DNA from 3 places in the Streptomyces sp. DF42 genome. Region 1 is predicted to be linked to each of the others. Evidence: riboswitches for the same ligand, from Rfam matches in the RefSeq annotation. Region 1 holds a riboswitch; each other region holds the start of a gene.
The links. Region 1 has a riboswitch for S-adenosylmethionine ahead of ACYUED_RS11955 (aminotransferase class V-fold PLP-dependent enzyme). Riboswitches for the same ligand answer to the same signal wherever they lie in the genome.

Region 1 (9,491 bases):
GGTGGCCTATCTGGCCCACCTGGTGGGCTTCGGCCTGGGCTTCGTCCTGGCCTGGGTCCGCTTCGGACGCAGCGAGGGCCCGAGGGGCGGCCTCGGAAGGGCGGTGATGGGAGACGGCCGGGCGACTACAGTGAAGTCCGCCCCAGCTCCGGCCCCCGAGGGAGAGAACCAGCCGTGATCACCGCGATCGTCCTGATCAAGACCAGCGTGGACCGGATCCCCGAGATCGCGGAGTCGATCGCGGCGCTGGAATCGGTGAGCGAGGTCTTCTCGGTCACCGGTACCTACGACCTGATCGCGATGGTCCGGGTCAAGCAGCACGAGGACCTGGCCGAGGTCATCCCGGGCCGCATCAGCAAAATCCCCGGCGTGGAGGGAACGGACACGCACGTGGCGTTCAGGACCTACTCGCAGCACGACCTGGAGGCGGCGTTCGCGATCGGCCTGGACTCCTGACCGGTCGCGGACACCGCCCGAAGGCGTAGCCCGGCTCAGACCGCGGGGACGCAGCGGCCTTCCTCCGTGTGGTACCGCCACTTCGCGCCGTCGCTCACCAGCTCCTTCACGGCGTTGACGAAGCGCTCGACGTGCTCGTCGGGGGTGCCGGCGCCGAAGCTCACCCGGATCGCGTTGAGGGACTTCTCGCCGGGCGCGGCCTCGGGGGCGCCGCACTCCCCCTGGGTCTGCGGGTCGCTGCCCAGCAGGGTGCGGACCAGCGGGTGGGCGCAGAAGAGGCCGTCGCGGACGCCGATGCCGTACTCGGCGGAGAGCGCGGCGGCGAAGTGCGAGCTGTTCCAGCCCTCGACGACGAAGGAGATCACGCCGACCCGGGGCGCGTCGTCGCCGAAGAGGGAGAGGATCCGGACCTCCGGGACTTCGGCGAGGCCCGCCTTCACCTTCTCGATCAGGTCCTGCTCGCGGGCGACCAGCGTGTCGAAGCCGGCCTCGGTGAGGGCCTTGCAGGCCGACGCGATGGAGTGGACGCCGATCACGTTCGGGGAGCCGGCCTCGTGGCGGGCGGCGCTCTCGTGCCACTCCACGTCCACTCCCCCGTCCTCGCGCCGCGTGACCTTGCGGCTGGCGCCGCCGCCCGCGAGGTAGGGGTCGGCGGCCCGGAGCCAGTCGGCGCGGCCGGCCAGCACGCCGGAGCCGAAGGGCGCGTACAGCTTGTGGCCGGAGAAGGCGACCCAGTCGACGTCGAGGTCCCGCACGGAGACCGGGTGGTGGGGGGCGAGCTGGGCCGCGTCCAGGACGATGCGGGCGCCGTGGGCGTGCGCGGCCGCCGCCAGCTCGCGCACCGGCCACAGCTCGCCGGTGACGTTCGAGGCGCCGGTCACGCAGACCAGTGCCGGGCCGTACCCGTCCTGGGGGGATGCAGTGCGGTCGGCGAGGGCGCGCTCCAGGGTCTCGACGGCCTGCCGCGGGGTGCGCGGGGCGTCGAGGTAGGTGACCCGGGCGTCCTTCCACGGGAGCAGGCTGGCGTGGTGCTCGGTCTCGAAGACGAAGACCTGGCAGTCGGCGGGGAGCGCGGCGGCGAGGAGGTTGAGCGAGTCCGTCGTGGAGCGGGTGAAGACCAGCTGGTCGTCGGGGCGGCAGTCGAGGAACTCCGCAACCGTCCTGCGGGCGTTCTCGAACAGGTCGGTCGACAGCTGGGAGAGGTATCCGGCGCCGCGGTGGACACTGCCGTAGTACGGGGCGTAGGCCGCCACGTCGTCCCAGACCCGCTGGAGGGCGGGGGCGCTGGCCGCATAGTCGAGCGCGGCGTAGGTGACCTCGCCGCCCGTCACGAGCGGGACGGTGACATCCCGGCCCAGAACGGGCAGCGGGGCACAAATGGTCTGGGCGACGGCAGCAGAGGAGACAGACATGGGGAACTCCCGTGAGAGGCAAGGAAAGTGAAAAGGGGTACGCGGGGGCGGGGCACTACGCCCTATCGCATTCGCTTGCTCACAGAAGACTCCTCGACGACCAGGACCCCTGGCTGTGGGAGGGGTCCGCGCTTGCCGCACACCTTGTTGTGCACGGCCTGGTCTTCACCCGGGGCACCCCGCCACGGACGGAGGGTTGCCGGACAGTCGGCCGGGGCCTCATGACTGTCACTCATGACCTGGTAGGACATCCTGCCATACGATCTTCGGTCCGCAAGGCGCAGTCCGGATCGTGGACTGCGCCCCGCGTCACTCCTCAGCGGTTGCTGACCGCCACCCAGCGCTCCAGCGTCCGCTTGGCCGCGCCCGAGTCGATCGACTCCGCCGCCCTGTCCATCCCGGCCCGCAGCTGCTCGGCGAGCGTCCCGGAGCCCGGATCGAGCGCCACGAGCGCCGCCGCCGAGTTCAGCAGTACGGCGTCGCGGACCGGGCCCGTCTCACCGTCCAGGAGCCTGCGGGCGACCTCCGCGTTGAACGACGGGTCGGCGCCGCGCAGGGCCTGCACCGGCACCAGTTCGAGGCCGACGTCACGGGGGTCGAAGGACTCCTCGGCGACCTTGCCGTCCCGGACGATCCAGACATGGGAGGTGGCCGTCGTGGTCAGTTCGTCGAGGCCGTCGTCGCCGCGGAAGACGAGCGAGGAGTTGCCGCGCTCGGCCAGGACGCCCGCGATCATCGGCGCCAGCCGGGGGTCGGCGACGCCGACCGCCTGGGCCTTGACCTTCGCCGGGTTGGTCAGCGGGCCCAGCGCGTTGAACACCGTCCGGATGCCCAACTGGCCGCGGGCGGCGGCGACATGACGCAGCGCCGGGTGGAACTTCACCGCGAAGCAGAACGTGATGCCCGCCTCCTCGGCCACCTCGGCCACCCGCACGGGCGTGAGGTCGAGGTTGACTCCCAGCTTCTCCAGGACGTCCGAGGAGCCGGACGCCGAGGAGGCCGCGCGGTTGCCGTGCTTGACGACCTTCGCGCCGGTGCCGGCCACCACGAGCGCCGACATCGTGGAGATGTTCACCGTCTTGGCGCCGTCGCCGCCCGTGCCGACGATGTCGACCGTGCGGCCCGACACCTCGATCACCTTGGCGTGCTCGTACATCGCCCGGACCACGCCGGTGATCTCCTGGACGGTCTCGCCCTTGGCGCGCAGGGCGACGACGAAGCCCGCGATCTGGGCGTCCGTCGCCTCACCCCGCATGATCTGGTCCATCGCCCATGCCGTCGCGTCGGCGCTCTGGTCGCGGCCGTACAGCAGGGCGTTCAGTACCTCGGGCCAGGAACGGCCCGCCGCGGTGTCGCCTCCAGCGGGGGTCACAGCGCTCATAAGGACGCTCCTGGGTGTCGTAGAAGTGTGTGAACTCGTAGCGGAGTCCGCGACCCCCACCCTATCCAGCCGGAAGGCATGGCAAAGGGCCCCGTCCGAACACCGGACGGGGCCCTTTGCTGTGGCGTGGCGACGCCGCAGCGATCAGTGGTGGCCGTGGCCGCTCGTGATCTCCTTGTACTCCTCGACGGTCGGCTTCGGAATCTGGGACTCCTCGCCGAAGTACGCCTCGCTGAGCTTGGCGCGGAGCTTCTCGGAGCCCTTCACCTTGCGCTCGACGCCGTTGTCGTCGGTCGTCGGGCCGATCTCGGCCGGCTTGTACTGCTCGTGCGCCGTGAGGGTGTGCAGCGCGTCCTGGCTGAGCGGCTCGTGGACCTCGATGAACTCACCGTGCGGCAGGCGCTTGATGATGCCCGACTCGCGGCCGTGCAGCACCTTGTCCTTGTCCCGGCGCTGGAGGCCGAGGCAGACCCGCTTGGTGGCGATGAACACGAGGACCGGCACGACGAAGAAGCCGACGCGCACGAACCAGGTGATCGAGTTGATCGACAGGTGGAAGTGCGTGGCCCACAGGTCGTTGCCGCCACCGATCATCAGCACGAAGTACCAGGAGATCCACGCGGCACCGAACGCGGTACGCGTCGGGGCGTTGCGCGGACGGTCCAGGATGTGGTGCTCGCGCCTGTCGCCGGTGACCCAGGACTCGATGAACGGGTAGACCGCGATCGAGACCAGGACCAGCGGGAAGATCACCAGCGGGATGAACACGCCCAGGACGAGCGTGTGGCCCCAGAGGTTGATCTCCCAGCCCGGCATGACACGGATCAGGCCCTCGGAGAAGCCCATGTACCAGTCGGGCTGGGCGCCCGTGGAGACCATGTCCGGCCGGTAGGGGCCCATGGACCAGATCGGGTTGATCGAGGCGATCGCCGCGATGGCCGCGATGACACCGAAGACCAGGAAGAAGAAGCCTCCGGCCTTGGCCATGTACACCGGCAGCAGCGGCATGCCCACGACGTTGTTGTTCGTACGTCCGGCGCCCGCGAACTGCGTGTGCTTGTGGTAGAAGACCAGGATCAGGTGGCCGACCAGCAGACCGAGCATGATGCCCGGCAGCAGCAGGATGTGGACCGAGTAGAAGCGGGCCACGAAGTCGCCGCCCGGGAACTCGCCGCCGAAGAGGAACATCGACAGGTACGTGCCGACGATCGGCACGGACAGGACCGCGCCCTCCATGAAGCGGACACCGGTGCCGGAGAGCAGGTCGTCCGGCAGCGAGTAACCGGTGAAGCCGGTGAACATGCCGAGGACGAGCAGCAGGAAGCCGAACAGCCAGTTGACCTCGCGCGGCTTGCGGAACGCACCCGTGAAGAACACGCGCATCATGTGCACGAACATGCCCGCGAGGAAGATCAGCGCGGCCCAGTGGTGGATCTGCCGGATCAGCAGACCACCGCGCACATCGAAGGAGATGTGCATGGTCGAGTTGAACGCCTCGGACATCATCTGGCCCTGCAGCGGGATGTAGCTGCCGTGGTACTCCACCTCGTTCATCGACGGGTGGAAGAACAGCGTCAGGTACACACCCGTGAGGATGATGATGATGAAGCTGTAGAGGCAGACCTCGCCCAGCATGAACGACCAGTGGTCGGGAAAGATCTTGCGCATGTTGGACTTGGCCAGGGAGTAGATCCCCAGACGGCCGTCGGCCCAGTCGGCGACGCGCTCGCCGGCGGGCGCTTTGCCGCGCCGCCCCCCGTTGTTCGCGGGGGTCCCGTTGGTCTCGTTGCTGCTCATCCGCGCTCCCAGAATGCAGGACCGACGGGCTCTTCGAAGTCGCCGAGCGCCTCGAGGTAGCCCTCGTCGTTCACGCCGATGCGCAGTTGCGGCAGGGCGTGACCGGCGGGGCCGAAGATCACCCGGGCACCGTCGGAGAGGTCGAAGGTGGACTGGTGGCAGGGGCACAGCACGTGGTGCGTCTGCTGCTCGTACAGCGAGATCGGGCAGCCGACGTGGGTGCAGATCTTCGAGTACGCGACGATGCCCTGGTACGACCACTCGAGCTCGCGCTTGTCCTTGATGTTGTCCGGCTGGATCCGGACGATCATCAGGGCCGCCTTGGCGATCTGGGTCTGGAAGTCCTCGTCGTGCTCCTCCAGGCCCTCGGGCTTGGCGAAGGTGAGCGAGCCGACGGCGACGTCCGAGGCGCGCAGCGGCTCGTTCGTGTTCATGTTGACGAGCAGCTTGCCCTTGGACCACAGCGTGTGGCGGAGCTTCGTACCCGGCAGCGGGCCGAGGTCGCGCAGCAGCATGACGCCGGACAGCGGGAACAGGGCCAGCGCACCGAACATCGTGTTGCGGATCAGCTTGCGACGACCGAGCGCGGACTCCTTGGCACCTTGCCGGAAGTCGTCCATCACCTTGGCCTTGACCTCGGGCGAGGCCTCGATCGGGTGACGCTCGTCGGCGACCTCCTCGTCGGACATCAGGGTGCGGGCCCAGTGGACCGCGCCCGCGCCGATGGCGAACAGCGCGAGGCCCAGGGTCAGGCCCAGCGCGAAGTTCAGCGCGTTGATGTGACCGATCGGGAAGACGTAGATCGCCTTGTCGTGCGGGATCGCCACGTACGAGGCGATGAAGCCCACCGTGGCGAGCATGGAGACCGTGAACAGCATGGCCACCACACGCTCGGACCGCTTGGCGGCCCGCTCGTCGATGTCCTGGACACGGTGCTCGTGGGGCGGCAGACCGGGGTCCGCGAACGGGTTCTTCTCGTCCGCGATGCTCACGGTGCCGTGCGCGTCCTGCTCTGCGGGCAGGTTCTCTTCTGGAATGTCTTGGCTACTCATGACTTCTTGGCCTTTGCGGTCCGAGCGGCGACCCAGACGGCGACCGCGATCAGCGCGCCGAGTCCGAAGATCCAGGCGAACAGGCCCTCGGAGACCGGGCCGAGACCGCCCAGCTCAAGACCGCCGGGGCTCTCGGTGTCGTCACCGTTGACCGCGTTCAGGTACGCGATGATGTCCTTCTTGTTCTGCTCCGACAGCGTGGTGTCGGGGAACGACGGCATGTTCTGCGGGCCGGTCTGCATGGCCTCGTAGATGTGCTTCGGGTCGACGCCTTCAAGACTAGGCGCGTACTTGCCGTGCGTCAGCGCGCCGCCCTTGCCGGTGAAGTTGTGGCACTGCGCGCAGTTGGTGCGGAACAGCTCGCCACCCTTGGCGATGTCAGCACCTTCCGGGCCGTACTGCGTCTTCGTCGGGACGGTCGGGCCGGCGCCGAGGGAGGAGATGTACGCCGCGAGCTGGTCGATCTGCGCCTGGGTGTAGATCACCTTCTTGCTCGGGATCTGCGCACCCGGCTGCTGGGCCGGCATACGGCCGGTGCCGACCTGGAAGTCGACGGCCGCGCTGCCCACGCCCACCAGGCTCGGACCGTCGGAGGTGCCCTGACCGCCGGTGCCGTGGCAGCTGGCGCAGCCCACGGCGTAGAGCTTCTGGCCCTCGTCGATGGCGAGAGACTGGGCTGTTTCATCGGCCTGCGCCCTGCTCGCGGGTGCGAACGCGGCGTACAGCCCCCCGGTGCATGCCAGCGCGAGGAGTAGGACGACGAGCGCCGCCATGGGATGGCGTCGTCGTGCGGAGAGCTTTTTCACGGATTACCCCGGTGTCAGGATCTTCTGCGTCGATGCTTCTGGGATGTGCGCCTGTGGGCGCACGCGGGAACGGTCCCGGCTACTTGATCAGGTAGATCGTGGCGAAGAGGCCGATCCACACGACATCGACGAAGTGCCAGTAGTAGGACACGACGATGGCCGCGGTCGCCTGCTCGTGGGTGAACCTCTTCGCCGCGTAGGTGCGGCCGAGGACGAACAGGAAGGCGATGAGGCCGCCCGTCACGTGCATGCCGTGGAACCCGGTGGTCAGGTAGAACACCGAGCCGTACGGGTCGGAGGACAGAGAGAGTCCGTCCTTCTTCACCAGCTCCGTGTACTCGAAGATCTGACCGCCGATGAAGATCGCACCCATGACGAAGGTGACGATGAACCAGCCCCGGAGCTTCTTCACGTCCCCGCGCTCGGCGGCGAAGACGCCGAGCTGGCAGGTCAGGGAGGAGAGCACCAGGATCGTGGTGTTGGTCGCGGAGAACGGAAGGTTGAGATGGCTCGCCATCTCCTTCCAGTGATCCGGACCGGTCACCGATCGCAGGGTGAAATACATCGCGAAGAGGGCCGCGAAGAACATCAGCTCGGAACTCAGCCAGATGATGGTTCCGACGCTGGTGAGGTTCGGCCGGTTGACCGACGGGTGCGCGTGCCCGGTTTCTACTGTCGTTGCTGTCGCCACGACCGACATTATGTCGGTCCCTTATCCCGCCCTCACTCCGGGGGGTACCGTTCGGAGTGTCCGTACCGCGTGTACTGCTCATATGGCCCATCGAAGCCGTGTTCCAACAGGTGTTGACTCGGTGTTCATGGGAGTAGCATCCGCCCCATCGGTAACCGATGTTCCCGACCAACGATGCGGAGGAACGATGCAGGCGACCGCCACGGTGCTGGTCTACAGCGATGACTCCAACACCCGCGAACAAGTCCGGTTGGCGACCGGACGCAGGCCTGCGCCGGACGCTCCCGTCGTCGAGTTCCTGGAATGCGCGACGCAGGCGGCCGTCCTCAAGGAGCTGGACAGGGGCGGGATCGACGTCTGTGTCCTGGACGGCGAGGCCGTGCCCATGGGCGGCATGGGCCTGTGCCGCCAGCTCAAGGACGAGGTGTTCAACTGCCCGCCGGTGCTGCTGCTGATCGGCCGGCCGCAGGACGCGTGGCTGGCGACCTGGAGCCGTGCGGACGCGGCTGTGACGCTCCCTGCGGATCCGGTGGAGTTCGCTGCCGCGTTGGCCTCCCTGCTGCGGCAGAAGAGGCTTCAGCAGAGCGCCTAGAGCTGCTCAGACGCTCTGCGGCCTGAGCCGGGCTCGCTCCGCCGAGCTCGGGCCGTCGGGCGTGCCGGCGACCAGCGCGCTGCCGGTGCGCCAGTTCTGCCAGGTGAGGTTCCAGTCACCGAAGCCGTTGCCGAAGGGCTCCATGGTGTCGCCGCCCGAGTTGACGACCTTCACCACGTCGCCCTCGTGGACGGTGTCGAAGAACCACTCGGCGTTGCTGGTGCTCATGCCGGTGCAGCCGTGGCTGACGTTGGCGTAGCCCTGGGAGCCGACGGACCAGGGCGCGGCGTGCACGTACTCGCCGCTCCAGGTCAGCCGGGTCGCGTAGTAGACGGGCAGGTCGTACGAGTCCGAGCTGCCCTCGGCGATGCCGACCGTGGCGCTGCGCATACGTACGAAGTACTGCTTGCCCAGGACCACCTTGACGCCGTTGCGGGTGTCGAAGCCGGGCTTGCCGGTGGTGACGGGGAGTTCTTTTATGTCCTCACCGTTCTTGTAGACCGTCATGGAGTGCGACGCCGCGTCGGTGACGGCGACGATGCTGTCGCCGATGGTGAGCTTCAGCGCCTTGCTCTTGGTGCCCCACAGGCGGTCGCCGACCTTGACGCCGTCGAGGTCGCTGTGGACCTGGACGGTGGCCTGGGCGGGCCAGTAGTCCTTGGGGCGGTAGTGGAGTTCCTTGTCGCTCACCCAGTGCCAGGCGCCCTGCACCGCGGGCACGGCGTCCACCCGTAGGGCCCGTTCGACGACGGCCCGTTGTGCCTTGTCCTTGACGGGCTTGTCGAGTTCGGCGGTGACGGGCTGGCCGACGCCGTACGTCCCCGACTTGGGCCCGAACGTCACGCCAAGGCGCTTCTTGGTGGTGGGCGTGGTGGTGTCGAAGTCGAGGACCTTGCGTCCCGGTGCCCCGTCGTCGTCCTCCGTGCTCACCCGCACCGTGTAGTGCGCGTTGGCGGCGAGCGGGGAGGTGCTGCGCCAGCGGGAGCCGTCGGCGGAGAGTTCGCCCGTCACATAGCGGCCTGTGGCGTCCACGGCCGTGACGTCGGTGATGCGGTCGTCGTCGGCGGTGACCTCCAGGGGCTTGTCCGGGTCGGCCTTCTTCCCGTCTCCCGTGGGGCCCTTGAAGGAGATCTGGTCCGTCGCGTCGTACGGCTTGTCGGTCAGCGGGTTGCCGCCGCTGCTGCAAGAGGTGCCGCCCGCGCCGAGGGCGATCACCAGCAGCGTGCAGCTGACGACGATGCGGGTGCGCGGAGAGTGGTTCATGTCCCTCACGCTAGGGACGTTCGTCAAGCACGGCGCGCCGG
Region 2 (9,491 bases), 6.8 Mb from region 1:
CCGGTGGCGGCGTCCCGGATCTCGGCGTCGTCCTCCCAGCTGTCCCAGAGGCGACGGACGACCTCGACGTAGTCGGCGGCCTCGTCGAAGTGGTCGGTGAGCCGCTCCTGTCCGGCCGGGCTCTGGAGTTCCGCCAGGTTGATCGGCGGGAAGGTACGGCGGCCGAAGTGGTCGGCCTCGTGCGGGCGGGCGCTGATCTGGACGCGCAGGCCGGCTCGGCCGTTGCTGACGTAGTCGAGGGTGGCGATCGCCTTGGAGATGTGGAAGGGCTCCGTGTGGGTGGCGATCACGGTCGGCACCAGGCCGATGTGCCGGGTGAGCGGCGCGATGCGGGATGCGATCAGTACGGCGTCGAGGCGGCCGCGGACCTGGTCGGTGCGGCCGTCCAACTCGCCGTAGTGGGAGGACTGCAGGCCGAGTCCCTCCTCGAGGGTGACGAAGTCGAGCAGGCCGCGCTCGGCCTCGGCGACCAGATCGGCCCAGTAGCCGGCGGTGAACAGGTCCCGGGGGCGGGCGACCGGCTCACGCCAGGAGGCGGGGTGCCAGCCGGTGCCCTCAAGGGCGACGGCAAGGTGCAGGTGGAAAGAGGGAGTTGAGGACACGATGGTGCCTTCCTGGAGGTCCGTACGAGATCGCCGGCCCGCGGGAATCGGGGCGCGCGGCGGCTGGGCAAACGGGGTCAGGAGCTACAGAGGGAGCCGGCCACGCGCTGGAGGTCGATATGGGGCCGGGAGTGGAGGCGGACGACACGGAGTACACGTGTCACGTGCCGCACCTCCGTCCGAGTGGTCCAAGCACTCACCTTCGACAAGGACAACGACACGGCTATGCCGTTTCTTCCAGAGCGGCGGCTCCGGTGTGCCGGACGAGCGAGAAGACGGTACGGCGGCGCAGGGTGAACCCGATCGACTCGTACAGCCGGATCGCGTTCGCGTTGTCGGCCCTGGCGTGCAGGAAGGGCCGCTCGCCGCGCTCCCTGATGCCGGCCGCGACGGCGCGGACCAGGCAGGTGGCCAAACCCCGGCCGCGGTACGCCGGGTCGGTGCACACGGCGCTGATCTCGGTCCAGCCGGGTGGATGGAGGCGTTCGCCGGCCAGGGCGATCAGGCGGCCGCGATGGCGAATGCCCAGGTAGGTGCCCATCTCGACGGTGCGGGGCAGATAGGGGCCGGGTTCGGTGCGGGCGACCAGGTCGAGGATCTCGGGCACGTCGTCGGGGCCGAGCCGTACGGCCTCGGGGTCGGGCTGCGCGCGCAGGCCGGTGTCCACGAGCTGGACGCCGTGTCCGGTGCCGACGACCTCCCAGTCCTCCGGCGCCTCGGTGACGCCCTGCACCGAGGCGGTGCCGCCTGCGCCGACGAGCGCGGCAAGGTCGACCCAGGCGCGCGGGTCGTCCTCGCCGGAGACGGCGTAGAAGGGAGCCACGTCCTGGTGATAGCGGGCGGCGTGGCCGATTCGTTCGGCGAAGTGGGCGTGGGGGCCAGTGAGCGCGGCCCAGGCAGGGTTGTCCAGGATGTGCGAGGAGCTGGCGGTGGGGGTGGTGACGGACATGGTGTGGCGGTCTCCGGGGTGCGGCTCGGTGTGTCCGGCGGGCGGGGACCCCATCGCGGGGCGGCGGTGGAGTCCCCGGCACGCGGTGGTCAGGAGTTGTCGAGCGGCAGGCCCGGCGGGTTGACCTCGGGCTTGGCGACGGCCTCGTCAAAGAGGTTGTACGCCTTGAGCCACTCGGCGTACTGACCGTTCTTGATCAGGTAGTTGATGGCGTCGGCGAGCGGCTTGGCGAGTCCGCTGTCCTTCTTCGCCGTTGCCGCGATCAAGCCCTGGAGGCTCGCGCCCGCGCCGGAGTAAGTGCCCGCGGTGCGGGTGGCGTTGGGCGTGTTGGCGACCTGACGGTTGTGGTAGGCGAAGCCGGGGTTGGGACCGAAGGAGGCGTCGATCTTGCCGCTGTTCAGGGCGAGGAAGGTGCTGGGGCTGTCCTGGAAGTACTTGACGGTGAGCTTCTTGCCCTCCTTGGCCAGCTTGGCCTTCCACTCCAGGAGGATCTTCTCCTGGTTGGTGCCGGAGCCGACGGCGATCGTCTTGCCGGCGAGGTTCTCGTAGTCGCCGTCGAAGTTCCAGGTGCTCTTCTTCGGCACGATGAAGGCGAGGTTGTCCTGCCGGTAGGAGGCGAACTCGTACTTCTTCTTGCGCTCCTCGGTGTCGGTGACGTTGGAGAAGGCCACGTCGACCTTGCCGCTGTCGATGCCGACGAAGAGGTTCTCCCAGGTGGAGTTCTTCACCTCGGGCTTGAGACCGAGGACCGCGGCGACCAGGCGGCCGAGGTCGGGCTCGGAGCCGGTGAGGGTCTTCTGGTCGTCGCCGACGTACGCCAGCGGGGGAAACCCGGCGGGCAGGGCGCCGATGCCGATCTCCAGCGTGCCGCTCTTCTTGACGGCGGCGGGCAGTTCGGCGCTGATGGACTTGACCTCGGAGACCTTGATGGTGGTCTGGGTTGCCGCGCCGTTGGAGACCCGTCCGATGACGACCTCGCCGGACTTGGCGGCTTCGGTGGTGGTGGCCGCGTCGCTGTTGCCACCGCAGGCGGCGAGCCCGGTGGCGAGGTAGGCGACGGCGGTCGCCGCGGTGATGCCGCGTATCAGGCTGCGTCGGGTGAAGTGGGTGGGCATGGCCGTTCCTTGTCGCTGGAGGTGATGAGGGTGGCGTGGGGGGGAGGTCTTGGGGATGCGGCAGGTCAGAGGACCTTGCTGAGGAAGTCCCTGGTCCGCTCGTGCCGGGGTTTGTCGAGGACCTCGGCGGGCGGGCCCTGCTCGATGATCTTTCCGCCGTCGAGGAAGACGACCCGGTCGGCGATCTCGCGGGCGAAGCCGATTTCGTGGGTGACGATGACGAGTGTTGTGCCGCTGGTGGCCAGGTCCTTGATGACAGCGAGGACTTCGCCGACCAGTTCGGGGTCGAGGGCGGAGGTGGGCTCGTCGAAGAGGATGACGCCGGGGCGCAGGGCGAGGGCGCGGGCTATGGCGACGCGCTGTTGCTGGCCGCCGGACAGTTGCCGCGGGTAGGCGCCGACGCGTTCGCCGAGGCCGACGCGTTCGAGGAGTTCCTTGGCCAGTTGCTGCGCCTCGGGCTTGCCAAGCTTTCCGGTGGCGACGGGGGCGGCGGCCACGTTGTCCAGGACGGTCAGGTGCGGGAACAGGTTGAAGTTCTGGAAGACGAACCCGATCCGCCCGCGCTGGGTGAGGATGGCCCACTCGCTCAGCTCCTTCAGGCGGTCGCCGTGCCGCTTCACGCCGATCAGCTCGCCGTTGATGCTGACGTAACCGATCTCGGGCTTCTCCAGGTGGTTGATGACCCGCAGCAGGGTGGACTTGCCGGAGCCGGAGGGGCCCAGGATGACGGTGACCTCGCCGGGGCGGACGGTCAGGTCGACGCCGTCCAGTACCCGGTGGGTGCCGTACCACTTGTGCACGTCGTGGACCTCGACGGTGGCGGCCTCGACGTCCTCCACGGCTTCGAGCGTCTCGGCGGTCATACGGCGGCCTCCCGGCGGATGCGGGCCCGCAGGTCGCAGAGACCGGTGCGGAGCTTCTGCAGTGGCGTCGGCGGCAGGCTGCGGGTGGCACCGCGGGCGTAGTGCCGCTCGACGTAGAACTGCACGACGGACACGATGCTGGTCAGGATCAGGTACCAGACGGTGACGACCAGCAGCAGCGGCACGATGTCGCCGGGGTAGGTGGACCCCATGGTCTGCGCGGAGCCGAACAGGTCGAGCAGGGAGACGTAGAAGACCAGTGAGGTGCCCTTGATCAGGCCGATGAGCTGGTTGACGTAGTTCGGGATGATCGAGCGCAGCGCCTGCGGGAAGACGATCCTGCGGAACTGGTAGCTCTTGGGCAGGCCGAGCGCGGCGGCAGCCTCGTGCTGGCCCTGGTCGACGGAGAGGATGCCGCCGCGTACGACCTCGGCCGCGTAGGCCGCCTCGTTGAGGCTGAGGCCGATGACGGCGACGACCATGTCGGTGGCGAGTCTCGACTCGTCGAAGGAGAAGAAGGCCGGCCCGAAGGGGATACCGACGCTCACCGTCTTGTACAGGGCACTGAAGTTGTAGAGGAAGATCAGCACCACGATGAGCGGGATAGAGCGCAGCGCCCAGACGTAGGTCCAGCTGACCGCGCGCAGCACCGGGCTCTTCGAGAGCCGGCCCAGTGCGAGCACGATGCCGCCGACAAGGCCCAGCACCGCACTGTAGGCGGTGACTTCGAGGGTGATCAGCAGGCCGTCGAGGATGGTGGGGCGCAGGAACCAGTAGCTCCAGCGGTCCCACTGGTAGAAGGGGTTGGTCACCAGTCCGTGCACGAACTGGGCGACCAGGACGAGTACGACCGCGGTGACGATCCAGCGGCCTGGCCGTCGCAACGGAAGAACTCGCTGGGCAGTGAAAGGTTTTGACGGACCGTCGGTGATCGGCGGCTCGGCGAGGGCGACGGTGGCACCAGGGGGTTCACTCATGGTGGGCTCCGGCTGGGTCGGACCTCCCGGAAGCACGGCGGCATGCGGCGGCGCACGCGACGGCGGGTACCGGGGGCGGGGAGGACGACGGCACACCGCGGTCGCGGTGTTCGTCAGGAAGTGCGGGGGCTGCTGAGAGAGGTCAGCCCCGACAGCGGGCGCGGGCCGGTGCGGTACACAGTGCGCTGTTCACGCGGAGCAGATCGACGGCACGATCGCCGACGAGCAGGTTCGCATACGACGGGACGCAGCCCTGGGAGCGGCGTGCGGCCGTCCTGGGAGCTGCGTACATGGCGTCACCGTCACTCTTCCGGCCCTGTGGGCCTCGCGCTTACCGAAACTTCATCGGCCGGGTCGTCACCTGGGGCACCCCACCGCGGTGGGAGGGTTGCCGGTCAGCAAGCCAGGGCTTGTCGCTGACGCTCATGACCGTTCTGAACGGTAGTTAAAACAACGGCCCGAACATTTGTCAACGCCGGTCCAGCAGATGGAAAGGCAGGCGAGCGGTGGGGGCCGTCCGGTCCAGGATCCGGCCGGCCGCTCCGGCGGCCTCCAGGCGAGGCGGCGGAGCCGCGGTCGACGATCCGGCCCGCGCGCAGCAGCGCGATCTCGCCACACACGGTCTCCGCCTCCTCCATGTAGTGAGTCGTCAACAGCACAGTGGTGCCTGCGGAGTTGAGGCCCTGGACGACCCGTCAGATCTCCGAGCGCAGCTCGACGTCGGCACCGGCCGTCGGCTCGTCGAGGATGAGCAGGCGGGGCCGGTGCATGAGGGCCCGCGCGAGGACGAGGCGCCGTTGCATGCCGCCGGAGAGTTCGTAGGCGCGTGCATCGGCCTTGTCGTCGAGGCGGAACAGGGCGAGCAGTTCGTCGGCGCGCCGGGCGGCCGCCTTCCGGCCGATGCCGTGGTATTCGGCGTGGTAGATCAGGATCTGCCGGATGGACAGGGACCGGTCGACGTTGATCTCCTGAGCGGCCGGACCGAGGCGCCTCCGGGCCTGACGGCTGCGGTGGTCGTGGCCGAAGACGGAGAGCGTGCCTGCGGTGGGTCGGACGATGTTGCACAGCGAGCCGATCAGCGTGGTCTTCCCGGCGCCGTTCGGGCGAGCAGGCCGAAGAAGGCGCCGTCCGGTATCTCCAGGTCGAGCCCGGCGACCGCGGTGAAGCCGTCTTCGTACGTCTTGCGAAGGCCCTCGACCCGCAGTGCGGGCGGACTCCCGCCGCTCCGGAAAGCGGCGGGAGTCGCGAGCGGGTCAGGCATGGAACTGGTTCGCCGGGACCGGGAGCCCGTAGTGCTCGCGCAGGGTCGTGCCTTCGTACTCCTCGCGGAACAGCCCCTTGCCGCGCAGGATCGGCAGCACATGCTCCACGAAGGCCGCGAGACCCGACGGCAGGGCGGGCGCCATGATGTTGAACCCGTCCGCGGCACCGCCCTCGAACCAGGCGGTGATCGTGTCCGCGATCTGCTCGGGTGTGCCGACGAACTCGAAGTGGCCGCGCCCGCCGCCGAGCCGGGAGATGATCTGCCGGACCGTCAGCTGCTCGCGCACTGCGAGATCGATGATCAGGTCGGAGCGGCTCTGCGAGCCTTCCAGCTTCGGTCTGGCGAGGATGAAGTCCGGCAGGGGCTCATCGAGTTCGAAGACCGACGGCTCGGTCTCGAACACGGCGGCCAGCTGACGCAGCCCGTACTCCGGAACGCGCAACTCGTCGAACTGCCGCGCAAGCGCCCGGGCCTCCTTCTCGGTCGAGCCGATGTACGGGACGATCCCGGGCAGGACGATCACGCCGTCCGGGTCGCGGCCCGTGGCCCTGGTCCGTGCCTTGATGTCGGCGTAGAAGGCGGCCGCGCGCTCGTACGTCGTGTGGGCGGTGAAGATGGCCTCGGCGTGGCGGGCCGCGAAGTCCTTGCCGTCCTCGGAGGAGCCGGCCTGGACGAGCAGCGGGTGCCCCTGCGGCGGGCGCTCGACGTTGAGCGGGCCGGCCACCTTGAAGTACCTGCCCTGGTGGTCGAGCCGGTGCAGCCGACCGGGGTCGGCGTAGCGTCCGGTGGCCCTGTCCGCGACGACGGCCTCGGACTCCCAGCTGTCCCACAGCGCCTTGGCGACCTTCAGGAACTCGTCGGCACGGGCGTAGCGTTCCGCGTGGCCGGGGCGGTCGTCGAGGCCGAAGTTGGCCGCCTCGTCCGCCCCTGCCGAGGTGACGATGTTCCAGCCGGCGCGGCCGCCGCTGACGTGGTCGACGGACGCGAGCCGGCGGGCGAGGTTGTACGGCTCGTTGTACGTCGACGACACGGTCGCGATCAGGCCGATCCTGCTGGTCGCCTGGGACAGCGCGGTCAGCAGGGTCAGCGGCTCGAGCTGGCCCGGCGGCCGGAACTCGCCGGTGCCGATGAGGGCCGGGCCGTCCGCGAGGAACAACGAGTCGAACTTGGCGCTCTCGGCCAGCTGCGCCAGCTCGATCCAGTGCCGCAGGTCGAAGTCCGCCCGGGGGTTGCTGTGCGGGAGCTGCCACGCCGCCTCGTGGTGCCCCGCCTCCATGAGGAAGGCGTTGAGGTGGAGCCGCCGTCCCCCGCTCATGAGGTGACCTTCAGCTTGGAGCTGTCGTAACCGGCCGGGAGGAGGTTGTCGGTGATCGACGTGACGTCGACCTTCTTGGTGATCTGGCCCGCGTCGAGGAAGGCGTCCGCGAGCTTCTGCTCCAGTTCGATGTCCGACTGCTCCACCGGGGTCACCCGGTTCGAGTAGGCGGCCAGGGACGTCTTGGCGTCGGCCAGCGGGATGCCCTGCTCCTTCGAGAGCGCCTGCGCGTACTTGTCGGGGTTCTTGACGGCCCAGGCGAACTCCCGCGACAGCCTCTTCAGGACGTCCGTGAGAGCCGCACGCTTGGTCTTGTCCTTCAGCGAGGTGTCAGTGGCGACGTAGTAGCTGCTCGTCTGGTCGATCGGCGGGAGACCCTTCACCAGGATCCGCGCGCCGTTCTTCACCGCGATCGCCGACTGCGGGTTCCAGATCGACCAGGCGTCCACCTTGCCCGTGTTGAACGCCGTCGCGCCGGCCGCCGGGTCGAGGAAGACCAGCTTCACGTCCTTGGGGGTGAGGCCGACGCTCTTCAGCGCGTTCAGGGCCAGGCCGTGGGCCGAACTGCCCTGCGGAACAGCGATCTTCCTGCCCTTGAGATCGGCGGCCGACTTCAGTGTCGAGCCCTTCGGCACGATGATGTTCTCCACCGCCTGATCGGGCGTGAGCGAGCGGTTGACGGCGACGACCTTGAAGCCGTACTCCTTCGCTGCGCCGGTGATCGGCGGTACGTCGCCGACGCTGCCGAGGTCGATGTCGCCCGACGCGGCGGCCTGCACGAGCGGCGGGCCGTAGGTGAACCGGGCGAACTTCACCTTGTAGGGCGCGTTGTCGAACACGCCGGTGATCTTCGCCAACTCCTGGCTGCCGTCACCGCCGTTGTCGCCGATGGTGAAGGTGTACTTGCTCCACTCGGTGTGCTTGGCGTCGCTCGCGTCGGCGGCGTTGCTCAGCGGCGCGGCCGTGTCCGACGACGACGATCCGCAGGCGACGAGGGTGCTCGCGAGGGTGAGCGAGCCGGCGGCGCCGATGAGTCTGCTGGTTCTCTTACGCATGGGATGTGGTGTGCTTTCTGTGCTGGGTGAGGGTGTGTGTTCGGTGAGGTCAGTGCTGGCCGGCGAGGCCGAGATCTTCCAGGAGCCGGGCGCGGAGTTCCTCGCGTGCGACGCTCGCTTCGCGGTCCGCGGCGGAGAGGTGCACCTCGTGCGAGGTGCCGATGCGGCCGTCGCTCATGACGACGATGCGGTCCGCCAGGGCGATCGCCTCGTCGACGTCGTGGGTGACGAGCAGCATGGCGGCGTGGTGTCTGGTCCGCAGGGCCCGTACGAGGTCGTGCATGCGCAGCCGTGTGATGGCGTCCAGGGCCGCGAACGGCTCGTCGAGCAGCACGAGTTCGGGTTCCGACACCAGGGCTCGCGCCAGCGACACCCGCTGGGCCTCGCCGCCGGAGAGCTCCTTGGGCCATGCCTTCTCACGGCCCGCGAGGCCGACCTCGGCGAGCACCTCGCGGGCTCGCTGTTCCGCGTCGGGTCCGTGCAGGCCGAGGGTGACGTTGCGCAGGACCCGCTGCCACGGCAGCAGCCGGTCGGCCTGGAAGACGATCGCACGTCGTGCCGGGACCTCGACCCGCCCTCCGTCGGGCCGGTCCAGTCCGGCGAGCAGACGCAGAAGGGTGCTCTTGCCGCAACCCGAGGGACCGAGCAGGATCACCAACTCCTCGTCGGCGATGGTGAGGTCGAGGTGGTCGAGCACCACCCGGTCACCGAACCGACGGACCACCTGCTCGACGACAACCCCGGTCTGCCGGCGGGCCTCGGTCGCGATCGTGCTGCTCATGACGCCTCATAACTGGGTCGCCACCGCAGCAGCACCCGCTCGAGAACCCGGACGAACTGATCGGCGAGCAGACCGAGGAGCGAGTAGATCACCAGCCCCACGAAGACCTGGTTGGTCTGCAGATAGGTCTGCCCCTGAGTAATGAGGAAGCCAAGTCCCTTGTCGGCGTTGACCGTTTCGGCGGCGACGAGGCCCAACACGCTGTACGCGAGGGAGAACCGCAGGCCGACCAGGAACCCCGGCAGGGCCCCGGGCACCAGCACCCGCGTCACCAGACGCCAGGTGCCCGCGCCCGTCGTCCGCGCCATCTCGATCAGCCGCTGGTCGACGCCCCGGATCGCGGCGAACAGGTTGAGATACATCGGCACACCGGCGCCGAAGGAGATCAGCAGCACCTTGGTGAGTTCGTCGATGCCGAACCACACGATCATCAGCGGCAGCACCGCGAGGAGCGGGATGGTGTTGAGCACCTGCACGAGGCCGTTGAACAGGTACTCGCCGCTGCGCAGTAGCCCGCCGAGCACCCCGGTGACGATGCCGACCGTCAGCCCGATCGCGAGACCGATGCCG
Region 3 (9,491 bases), 1.7 Mb from region 1:
CCAACGCAGCCACCTGATCGAGCAGCCCCCGATTGGCGGGCGCACCCTCGATGAGCGCGAAACCCTCGATCCCCACCCGGTAGTTGAGCGTCACGACGACCAAGTCGCCGTCGCGCGCGATGCGTTGGGCGTCGTAACCGGGGCTGCCGGAATGCCCGAGCTTGTAGGCCCCGCCGTAGATCCACACCATCACCGGCCGAAGGCCGGCCGAATCCGCCTCCGGGGTCCACACATTGACGGTCAGCCAGTCGTCCCCCTCGGGGGTGTTCAGCAGCTCCCCACTACGTCCCTGGATGCCGGACTCCTGCGGGGGCGGCGGCCCGAAGTCGTACGCGTCCCGGGTCCCCTCCCAGGCCCGCACCGGACGCGGCGCCCCGAACCTGGCCGCCCCGACGGGCGGTTCGGCGAACGGAATGCCGCGGAACACCGTCAGTCCGTCCTCACGGCGCCCACGCACCGCTCCGGCGAGGGTACGCACGACAGAGGTCGTCATCATCAACTCCAAGTTGGGGGGTCACCGCGGGGCGGGCCACTGGAAACCAGCTGCCTCAGAACGCTATCCGTAGTTGACCTCGGCAACCAAAGTGTCAGGCCGCCGGGCGCCACATGCTCCAGGTAGGCGGACAGGGGCATGTCGGTATTCTCAGCCCGTCCGGCGTTCGAGGACGAGGCCGAAGGCCGATGGGGGTCCGGGGGCGCAGCCCCCAGGTCCGCGCACCCCCACCCACCCGCGCCGGAAAACTCAGCTCAGCGTCTTCAGCGCACTCGCCTCATACGGCTTCAGCTCATCGCTCCGCCCCGCCAGCACCTTCGCCGCCCACTCAGGGTCCTGCAGCAGCGCCCGCCCGACGGCGACAAGGTCGTACTCATCCCGCTCCAGCCGGTCCAGAAGGTCATCGATCCCCCGGATCGGCGACCCCTCACCGGCAAACCCCCGGATGAAGTCCCCGTCGAGCCCGACCGACCCGACGGTGATGGTCGGCCTGCCCGTCAGCTTCTTCGTCCAGCCCGCGAGATTGAGGTCGGAGCCGTCGAACTCGGGCAGCCAGTACCGCCGCGTAGAGGCATGGAAGGCATCGACACCGGCCGCGGCCAGCGGCGCGAGGATGGCCTCCAGCTCCTCCGGCGTCTCGGCGAGACGGGCGCCGTACGCCTCCTGCTTCCACTGCGAGTAGCGGAACAGCACCGGGAACTCGGGCGAGACAGCCTCCCGTACGGCCGCCACGATCTCCGCCGCGAACTTCGTACGGGCCACGGGGTCGCCGCCGTAGGCGTCCGTACGGCGGTTGGTGCCGGCCCACAGGAACTGGTCGAGGAGGTAGCCGTGCGCGCCGTGCAGTTCGACACCGTCGAAGCCGATGCGCTCGGCGGCGACCGCGGACTCGACGAACGCGCCGATGACGGCGTCGATGTCGGCCTGGGTCATGGGGGTCGCGTCCTCGACGCCGGTGACGCGCAGACCGGAGGGGCCGTGCGAGGGGGCGTCCGGGTAGGGGGCCTCGCCCTGGTTGCGGACCGTGCCGATGTGCCACAGCTGCGGGACGATCGTGCCGCCCGCCGCGTGCACCGCCTCGGCGACCTTCTGCCAGCCCGCGAGCTGGTCCTCGCCGTGGAAGCGCGGCACGCTGTCGCTCTGCCCGGCCGAGTCGTGGCCGACGTACGTGCCCTCGGTGACGATCAGGCCGACACCTGCGGCGGCACGGCGGGAGTAGTACGACGCCACGTCCTCGCCGGGGATGCCACCCGGGGAGAACATGCGCGTCATCGGCGCCATGACAATGCGGTTCGGGACGGTCAGGCCGTTGATCGTGGTGGGCCGGGAGAGGATCTCGGCGGCGCGTGAGGTGGTGGCGGTCACGTGGGGATACTCCTCAGTATGTGCATGCGCATCGACTCTTCCCAGGAGTCAACCGCCCCCTGCGTCACCGCATTTCCGGCCGCCCTGTGACCCCGGACACGCCCGAGGGCGGCACCCCCTGTCGGAACAGGGAGTGCCGCCCTCGGTGTCGTACAGATGCGTACGGCAGATGCGTACGGCGATGAACTCGTGATCCTCGGGAGGATCAGAAGTCCATGTCACCGCCCGGCATGCCGCCACCGGCAGGCGCGGCGGCCTTCTCCGGCTTGTCGGCGATGACGGCCTCGGTGGTGAGGAAGAGCGCCGCGATGGAGGCGGCGTTCTGCAGGGCAGAGCGCGTGACCTTCGCCGGGTCGATGATGCCTTCCTTGACCAGGTCGACGTACTCGCCGGTCGCGGCGTTCAGGCCGTGGCCCGGGGTCAGGTTGCGCACCTTCTCCACCACGACACCGCCTTCGAGGCCGGCGTTGACGGCGATCTGCTTCAGCGGGGCCTCAAGCGCGATGCGCACGGCGTTGGCGCCGGTCGCCTCGTCACCCTCGAGGTCCAGCTTCTCGAAGACGCTGGACGCCTGGATGAGCGCGACGCCACCACCGGCGACGATGCCCTCCTCGACGGCGGCCTTCGCGTTGCGGACGGCGTCCTCGATGCGGTGCTTGCGCTCCTTGAGCTCCACCTCGGTGGCGGCACCGGCCTTGATGACCGCGACACCGCCGGCGAGCTTCGCCAGGCGCTCCTGCAGCTTCTCGCGGTCGTAGTCCGAGTCGCTGTTCTCGATCTCGGCACGGATCTGGTTGACCCGGCCCTGCACCTGGTCGGTGGAACCGGCGCCGTCGACGATGGTGGTCTCGTCCTTGGTGATGACCACCTTGCGGGCGCGGCCCAGCAGGTCGAGAGAGGTGTTCTCGAGCTTGAGACCGACCTCCTCGGAGATGACCTCGCCGCCGGTGAGGATGGCGATGTCGTTCAGCATCGCCTTGCGGCGGTCACCGAAGCCCGGGGCCTTGACGGCGACGGACTTGAAGGTGCCGCGGATCTTGTTGACGACCAGGGTCGACAGGGCCTCGCCCTCGACGTCCTCGGCGATGATCAGCAGCGGCTTGCCCGACTGCATGACCTTCTCCAGGAGCGGGAGCAGGTCCTTGACGGAGCCGATCTTGGAGTTGGCGATCAGGATGTACGGGTCGTCGAGCGACGCCTCCATCCGCTCCATGTCGGTGGCGAAGTACGCCGAGATGTAGCCCTTGTCGAAGCGCATACCCTCGGTGAGCTCCAGCTCCAGACCGAAGGTCTGGGACTCCTCGACGGTGATGACGCCTTCCTTGCCGACCTTGTCCATCGCCTCGGCGATGAGCTCGCCGATCTGGGTGTCGGCGGCGGAGATGGAGGCCGTCGAAGCGATCTGCTCCTTGGTCTCCACGTCCTTGGCCTGCTCAAGGAGGGCACCGGAGACGGCCTCGACGGCCTTCTCGATACCGCGCTTGAGGGCCATCGGGTTGGCGCCGGCGGCTACGTTGCGCAGGCCTTCCTTGACGAGGGCCTGGGCGAGAACGGTCGCGGTGGTCGTACCGTCACCGGCGACGTCGTCCGTCTTCTTGGCGACTTCCTTGACCAGCTCGGCGCCGATCTTCTCGTACGGGTCCTCGAGCTCGATCTCCTTGGCGATGGAGACACCATCGTTGGTGATCGTGGGGGCGCCCCACTTCTTCTCGAGGACGACGTTGCGGCCCTTGGGGCCGAGCGTCACCTTCACGGCGTCCGCGAGCTGGTTCATGCCGCGCTCGAGGCCGCGCCGCGCCTCCTCGTCGAACGCGATGATCTTGGCCATGTGAAGTGGTCCCTCCAGGACTGGGGGTGATTCCTTCGGACCGCGCCCGCGCCCGCGACGGACGGCTCGCCGGCCTTGTGGTTCCTTGCCCCACCCGGCCTGCGGGCCTCACCGACCCGGTCCTTCGTTGTCACTCTCACCTTCAGAGTGCTAACGCAATGATTAGCACTCGCCCCCTGCGAGTGCAAGCGCCTCCCGGGGATCGGGCGCGTGACCGCGTGGGCCCGGCCCGGATCCTCCGGGCATGCCGAAGGGCCCGCACCCTGAGGCGCGGGCCCTTCGATCAAGAAAGAAGAACGTCGCTGCAGTAACCCGGCGCGTGCTTCAGCCGGCCGCGAGCCGGACCATGTCCGCCTGCGGCCCCTTCTGGCCTTGCGAGATCTCGAAATCGACCCGCTGACCCTCTTCCAGGGTGCGGTAGCCGTCCATCTGAATCGCACTGTAGTGGACGAAAACATCCGCACCACCGTCGACCGCGATGAAGCCGTACCCCTTCTCCGCGTTGAACCACTTGACGGTGCCCTGAGCCATGCCTAACTCCCCTATTACTGGCCCTTGCACAGATCCGCACTTCGCGGATCCGGGTCAGACCTCACCCCCCACGGTTGGGGGCGTGCGCCGGAACGCGTCGACCGCGGCCGAATGTATCTGTCCAACTGCCGTCTGCAACAGGTCAATCGGACGAGAAATCCGGGCACGACCGGTCGGGAATTTACTGAGAATTCGCCCGAATTCAGGGCAAGTCGGGCCCCACAAAAGGAGCATAAGGCGCAAAAAACCTGCACACTTTGGCTGCTTCTAGTTGCCTGGAAAGAGAGAACTCATATGCATCCGGCATACGGAGCCAAGCGGGTTCCCCAACTGTACCGTGCTCAACCATGCAGAATTGCCCCCTCCGTTTCTCTCGCGGAGGGGGCAATTCGATGAACTCTCGGTAACCGACATTGCCGACGGTAATAATCGGGTCGTTCGACCTGTTCCGGGTCAGCCTCCGGCAACGGCCGGGATGATCGAGACGCCCGCACCGTCCGGCGTCACCGTCTCCAGCCCCTGCTCGAAGCGGACGTCGTCGTCATTCACGTACACATTGACGAAGCGACGCAGCTTGCCCTGGTCGTCGAGAACGCGCGCGGCGATACCCGTGTGCTTCTTCTCCAGGTCGGCGATGACCTCGCCGAGGTTGGCCCCTTCAGCGGCGACCTCGGCCTGGCCCCCGGTGTAGGTGCGCAGGATGGTGGGGATGCGGACGGAAACGCTCATGTTCAAACCTCCGGTCAGGTACGCGCCCTCGGGGGCGCGGGGCTGTGTTCGATGTGCGGCTACCGCCACGCGGGCGCGACCAGCCCCCAGCGGCCCGCAGACAAGAACAGCTACACGAGCCCAGCGTCGCGGAACGACTCCAGGTTGGGACGAATCGTCGCGGTCAGCCCCGTGCCGGCCACCGCGTCCAACGTCTTGAGACCGTCACCGGTGTTCAGGACGACCGTCGTCAGGGTCGGGTCCAGCAGACCGTTCTCGATCAGCTTCTTCGTCACGCCGACCGTCACCCCGCCGGCGGTCTCCGCGAAGATGCCCTCGGTCTGGGCGAGCAGCCGAATCGCGTCGACGACCTGCTCGTCGTTCACGTCCTCCACCGCACCGCCGGTGCGACGGGCGATGTCGAGGACATAAGGACCGTCCGCCGGGTTGCCGATCGCCAGCGACTTGGCGATGGTGTTCGGCTTCTGCGGCCGCACGACGTCGTGGCCCGCCTTGTAGGCGACCGACACCGGCGAGCAGCCCTCGGCCTGCGCACCGAAGATCTTGTACGGCTTGTCCGCGACGAGCCCGAGCTTGATCAGTTCCTGCAGGCCCTTGTCGATCTTCGTGAGCTGGGAGCCGGAGGCGATCGGGACGACCAGTTGGTCCGGGAGCTGCCAGCCGAGCTGCTCGCAGATCTCGTACGCGAGGGTCTTGGAGCCCTCGGCGTAGTACGGCCGCAGGTTGACGTTGACGAAGCCCCAGCCCTCGCCGGCCGGGTCGCCGATCAGCTCGGAGCAGAAGCGGTTCACGTCGTCGTAGTTGCCCTCGATGCCGACGAGCTCGCCGCCGTAGACCGCGGCCATGACGACCTTGCCCTGCTCCAGGTCGTGCGGGATGAAGACGCAGGAGCGGAAGCCGGCGCGGGCGGCGGCGGCACCCACCGCACCGGCGAGGTTGCCGGTGGAGGAGCAGGAGAGAGTGGTGAAGCCGAAGGCGCGCGCGGCCTCGATGGCCTGGGCGACGACGCGGTCCTTGAAGGAGTGCGTCGGGTTGCCGGAGTCGTCCTTCACGAAGAGCTTGCCGGCGTCGACGCCCAGCTCACGCGCCAGGTTGTCGGCCTTGACGAGCTTGGTCCAGCCGGGGTTGATGTTCGGCTTGTCCGCCACGTCCGCGGGGACGGGCAGCAGCGGCGCATAGCGCCAGATGTTCGCGGGACCCGCCTCGATCTGCTTGCGGAGCTCCTCGGTGTCGTAGGCCGAGAAGTCGTACGCGATCTCGAGCGGGCCGAAACACTCCTCGCAGGCGAAGACCGGACCGAGGGGTACCCGGTGACCGCACTCCCGGCACGAGAGAGCCGCGGCGGGACCCAGATCGACGGTGTTCGTGGTGCTTGCAACAGTCTGCGCAGCCATGTGAGGCGAGGCCCTTTCTCCTCATCTTCCTCACGACGCATCTCGTCGTGAGACGGATTTGGCACCTTCCCTAGCCGGGAGCCTCGCGGAATGATCAATATCGATCTACGAGAACCGACTGGAGGGTTGCCGGGGCTTCATCGGGCCGTATCCCTCTGCCCCTCTGGATGAGCGGTATGTAGTTGTTGAACTCGTTGAACGCGGGGACGACCCCCGACATGCGATGGTCATCAGCGTTGTTCAAGACTGTAACCGAAGGCCAGGACAGTTGAGATAGCCGTCCGATGCGCGAGATGGATCACACAGAATCCACGCTCGCCGAGAGAACGCAAAGGAGCCGCCTACGTGCTGGAAGAAGTCGAGCGCTGGCTGAGCACCCGCTCCTGGTCCCTCACCGATCGCCCGCTGCACCAGATTCTCGCCGCTAAACAGCGCACGGGCCAGTCGGTCAGTGTCGTGCTGCCCGCGCTCAACGAGGAGGAGACCGTCGGCGACATCGTCGCGGTCATCCGTCACGACCTCATGCAGCAGGTCCCGCTCGTCGACGAGATCGTGGTCGTCGACTCCGGGTCCACCGACCGCACCTCCGAGGTCGCCGCGGCGGCCGGGGCCAGGGTCGTCCACCGAGACGACGTCCTGCCCCGCCTCCCGGCCGTCCCCGGCAAGGGCGAGGTGCTGTGGCGTTCGCTGCTCGTCACGAGCGGGGACATCGTCTGCTTCATCGACGCCGACCTGAAGGAGTTCTCCTCCGACTTCGTCTACGGGATCGTCGGCCCGCTGCTCACCGACCCCGGGATCGACCTGGTCAAGGGCATGTACGACCGCCCCCTGGGAGGCGCGGCGGGCCAGGGCGGCCGGGTCACCGAACTCATGGCGCGCCCGCTGCTGAACATGCACTGGCCGCAGCTGGCCGGCTTCGTGCAGCCGCTCGGCGGCGAGTACGCGGCCCGCCGCAGCCTGCTGGAACAGCTTCCCTTCCCCGTCGGGTACGGCGTCGAGCTGGGCATGCTGATCGACGCCCTGCATCTGGTGGGCCTCGACGCGCTCGCCCAGGTGGACGTCGGTGTGCGCAAGCACCGGCACCAGGACGGGCAGGCGCTCGGCAGGATGTCCGCCACGATCTACCGCACGGCGCAGCTGAGACTGGCCCGCGGTCACCTGATCCGGCCGTCGTTGACCCAGTTCGAGCGGAGCGAGGACGGTTTCGAGCCGCGCACCTACTCCGTGGACACGGAGGAGCGGCCGCCGATGCTGGAGATCGCCGAGTACGCGTCACGCAAGGTCGCCTGACGGAGTCGCCCGACGGATGCGCGTCACGGTGCGTATACGGTCCGCCCCGAACCGCTACCAAACGTTTGAGCGTTTCCGGGCCGGGCTAGGTTGAGGTCTATGGCTTCCACGCAGGGCGCTGCTCATCAGGTGCATCAGGTGCTGGTCGCGTCCAATCGCGGCCCGGTCTCGTACGAAGTGCGGGAGGACGGCTCGCTGCTCGCCAAGCGCGGCGGCGGCGGGCTGGTCTCCGGTCTGTCCGCGATCGGGCCGGACGCGGGCGCCCTGTGGGTGTGCTCGGCGCTGAGCGACGGCGACCGGGAGGCGGTACGGCGCGGGGAGGGCGAGGCCGGCGTGCGGATGCTCGCCGTCCCGGCCGACGTGCACGCCGACGCGTACAACGGCATCGCGAACTCGGTCCTCTGGTTCGTCCACCACATGCTGTACCAGACACCGCTGGAGCCGGTCTTCGACGCGGAGTTCCGGCGGCAGTGGGCGTCGTACGAGACCTACAACCGGGCCTTCGCCGAGGCACTGGCCGAGGAGTCGGCCGAGGGGGCCGCGGTCCTCGTGCAGGACTATCACCTGTGTCTGGTGCCGGGGATGCTGCGCCGGCTGCGGCCTGACCTCAGGATCGGACACTTCTCGCACACGCCGTGGGCTCCGGTGGACTACTTCCGGATGCTGCCGGACGACATCGCCGAGCAGCTTCTGCGCGGCATGCTGGGCGCCGACCGGCTGGGTTTCCTGACCCGGCGCTGGGCGGAGGCCTTCACGGCGTGCACGGAGCCGGTGGGCGGGCTCGGCGGTACCCGGATCGGGGTGCACGGGCTGGGCGCGGACGCCGACTTCCTGCGGCAGCGGTCGCACGAGGCGGACGTCGACGAGCGGGTGGCCGCGCTGCGGGCGCAGATCGGTGCGGGCCGCAAGGCGATCGTGCGGGTCGACCGCACCGAACTGTCGAAGAACATCGTGCGCGGGCTGCTGGCCTACCGGCATCTCCTCGACGACCGTCCCGAGTGGCGCGAGCGGGTGGTGCATGTCGCCTTCGCGTACCCCTCGCGCCAGGACCTGGCGGTCTACCGGGACTACACGGCCGAAGTACAGCGCCTGGCGGACGAGATCAACTCCCGCTACGGCACGCCCGGTTGGACCCCGGTGGTGCTGCACGTCGAGGACGACTTCGCGCGCTCCCTGGCCGCGTACCGGCTGGCGGACGTGGCCCTCGTCAACCCCGTCCGCGACGGCATGAACCTGGTCGCCAAGGAGGTGCCGGTCGTCTCGGACGAGGGCTGCACGCTGGTGCTGTCACGGGAGGCGGGGGCCCACGAGGAGCTGGCCGAGGACGCGCTGACGGTGAACCCGTACGACGTGATCGGCACGGCGGACGCCCTGCACGCCGCGCTGACCACGCCGGTGGGAGAGCGGGCCGAGCGCACGAAGAGGCTGGTGGCCGCGGCCACGGCGCTGCCGCCCGCGCAGTGGTTCCTGGAGCAGCTGAACGCCCTGCGCGATCAGCCGAGCTGAGCCGCCAGTCCCCGCAGCAGCCGTACGACGCCCTGGGGACCGTCGACCACCACGTCCGCCCGCTCCCGCAGCTCCGTCACCTCGTCGCTGCCGCTGCACACCAGCAGGCCGGGGATGCCGTCGGAGCGGAGTTCGTCGACGGCCGCGAAGGCCGGGAGGTCGCCGAGGTCGTCGCCGCCGTAGAGGACCGCCGACGCGCCGATCTCGCGGACGTACTCCAGCAGGGCCACGCCCTTGTCCATCCCCGGCGGGCGCAGTTCCAGGACCAGGCGGCCGGGCTCCACGATCAGGCCGTGGCGGCCGGCGAGGTCGGTGAGGGGTGCGCGCAGGGCCTCGAAGGCGGCCTGGGGGTCGG

Region 2: it holds a riboswitch for S-adenosylmethionine, as region 1 does, so the genes downstream of both, ACYUED_RS43135 (amino acid ABC transporter permease) here and ACYUED_RS11955 (aminotransferase class V-fold PLP-dependent enzyme) in region 1, are expected to answer to the same signal.
Region 3: it holds a riboswitch for S-adenosylmethionine, as region 1 does, so the genes downstream of both, thrC (threonine synthase) here and ACYUED_RS11955 (aminotransferase class V-fold PLP-dependent enzyme) in region 1, are expected to answer to the same signal.

What each region holds. Positions count from the first base shown of each region.
Region 1 covers NZ_CM177859.1:2,608,373-2,617,863, forward strand. Annotated here, with positions in the region: gene ACYUED_RS11945 (rhomboid family intramembrane serine protease) at 1-178, shown strand, start outside; gene ACYUED_RS11950 (Lrp/AsnC family transcriptional regulator) at 175-456, shown strand; gene ACYUED_RS11955 (aminotransferase class V-fold PLP-dependent enzyme) at 492-1,868, opposite strand; SAM riboswitch class IV at 1,992-2,108, opposite strand; gene trpD (anthranilate phosphoribosyltransferase) at 2,185-3,249, opposite strand; gene qcrB (cytochrome bc1 complex cytochrome b subunit) at 3,394-5,046, opposite strand; gene qcrA (cytochrome bc1 complex Rieske iron-sulfur subunit) at 5,043-6,098, opposite strand; gene qcrC (cytochrome bc1 complex diheme cytochrome c subunit) at 6,095-6,904, opposite strand; gene ctaE (aa3-type cytochrome oxidase subunit III) at 6,984-7,604, opposite strand; gene ACYUED_RS11985 (response regulator) at 7,783-8,187, shown strand; gene ACYUED_RS11990 (L,D-transpeptidase) at 8,194-9,450, opposite strand.
Region 2 covers NZ_CM177859.1:9,377,975-9,387,465, reverse strand. Annotated here, with positions in the region: gene ACYUED_RS43160 (LLM class flavin-dependent oxidoreductase) at 1-602, opposite strand, end outside; gene ACYUED_RS43155 (putative leader peptide) at 680-766, opposite strand; gene ACYUED_RS43150 (GNAT family N-acetyltransferase) at 826-1,551, opposite strand; gene ACYUED_RS43145 (ABC transporter substrate-binding protein) at 1,641-2,666, opposite strand; gene ACYUED_RS43140 (amino acid ABC transporter ATP-binding protein) at 2,732-3,529, opposite strand; gene ACYUED_RS43135 (amino acid ABC transporter permease) at 3,526-4,506, opposite strand; SAM riboswitch class IV at 4,829-4,937, opposite strand; gene ACYUED_RS43130 (ATP-binding cassette domain-containing protein) at 5,202-5,564, opposite strand; gene ACYUED_RS43125 (hypothetical protein) at 5,582-5,767, opposite strand; gene ACYUED_RS43120 (LLM class flavin-dependent oxidoreductase) at 5,760-7,085, opposite strand; gene ACYUED_RS43115 (aliphatic sulfonate ABC transporter substrate-binding protein) at 7,082-8,140, opposite strand; gene ACYUED_RS43110 (ABC transporter ATP-binding protein) at 8,190-8,921, opposite strand; gene ACYUED_RS43105 (ABC transporter permease) at 8,918-9,491, opposite strand, start outside.
Region 3 covers NZ_CM177859.1:4,296,645-4,306,135, forward strand. Annotated here, with positions in the region: gene ACYUED_RS19445 (carboxylesterase/lipase family protein) at 1-496, opposite strand, end outside; gene ACYUED_RS19450 (NADH:flavin oxidoreductase) at 743-1,858, opposite strand; gene groL (chaperonin GroEL) at 2,064-3,686, opposite strand; gene ACYUED_RS19460 (cold-shock protein) at 4,011-4,217, opposite strand; gene ACYUED_RS19465 (MoaD/ThiS family protein) at 4,671-4,946, opposite strand; gene thrC (threonine synthase) at 5,057-6,340, opposite strand; SAM riboswitch class I at 6,359-6,514, opposite strand; gene ACYUED_RS19475 (glucosyl-3-phosphoglycerate synthase) at 6,686-7,630, shown strand; gene ACYUED_RS19480 (alpha,alpha-trehalose-phosphate synthase (UDP-forming)) at 7,730-9,136, shown strand; gene otsB (trehalose-phosphatase) at 9,124-9,491, opposite strand, start outside.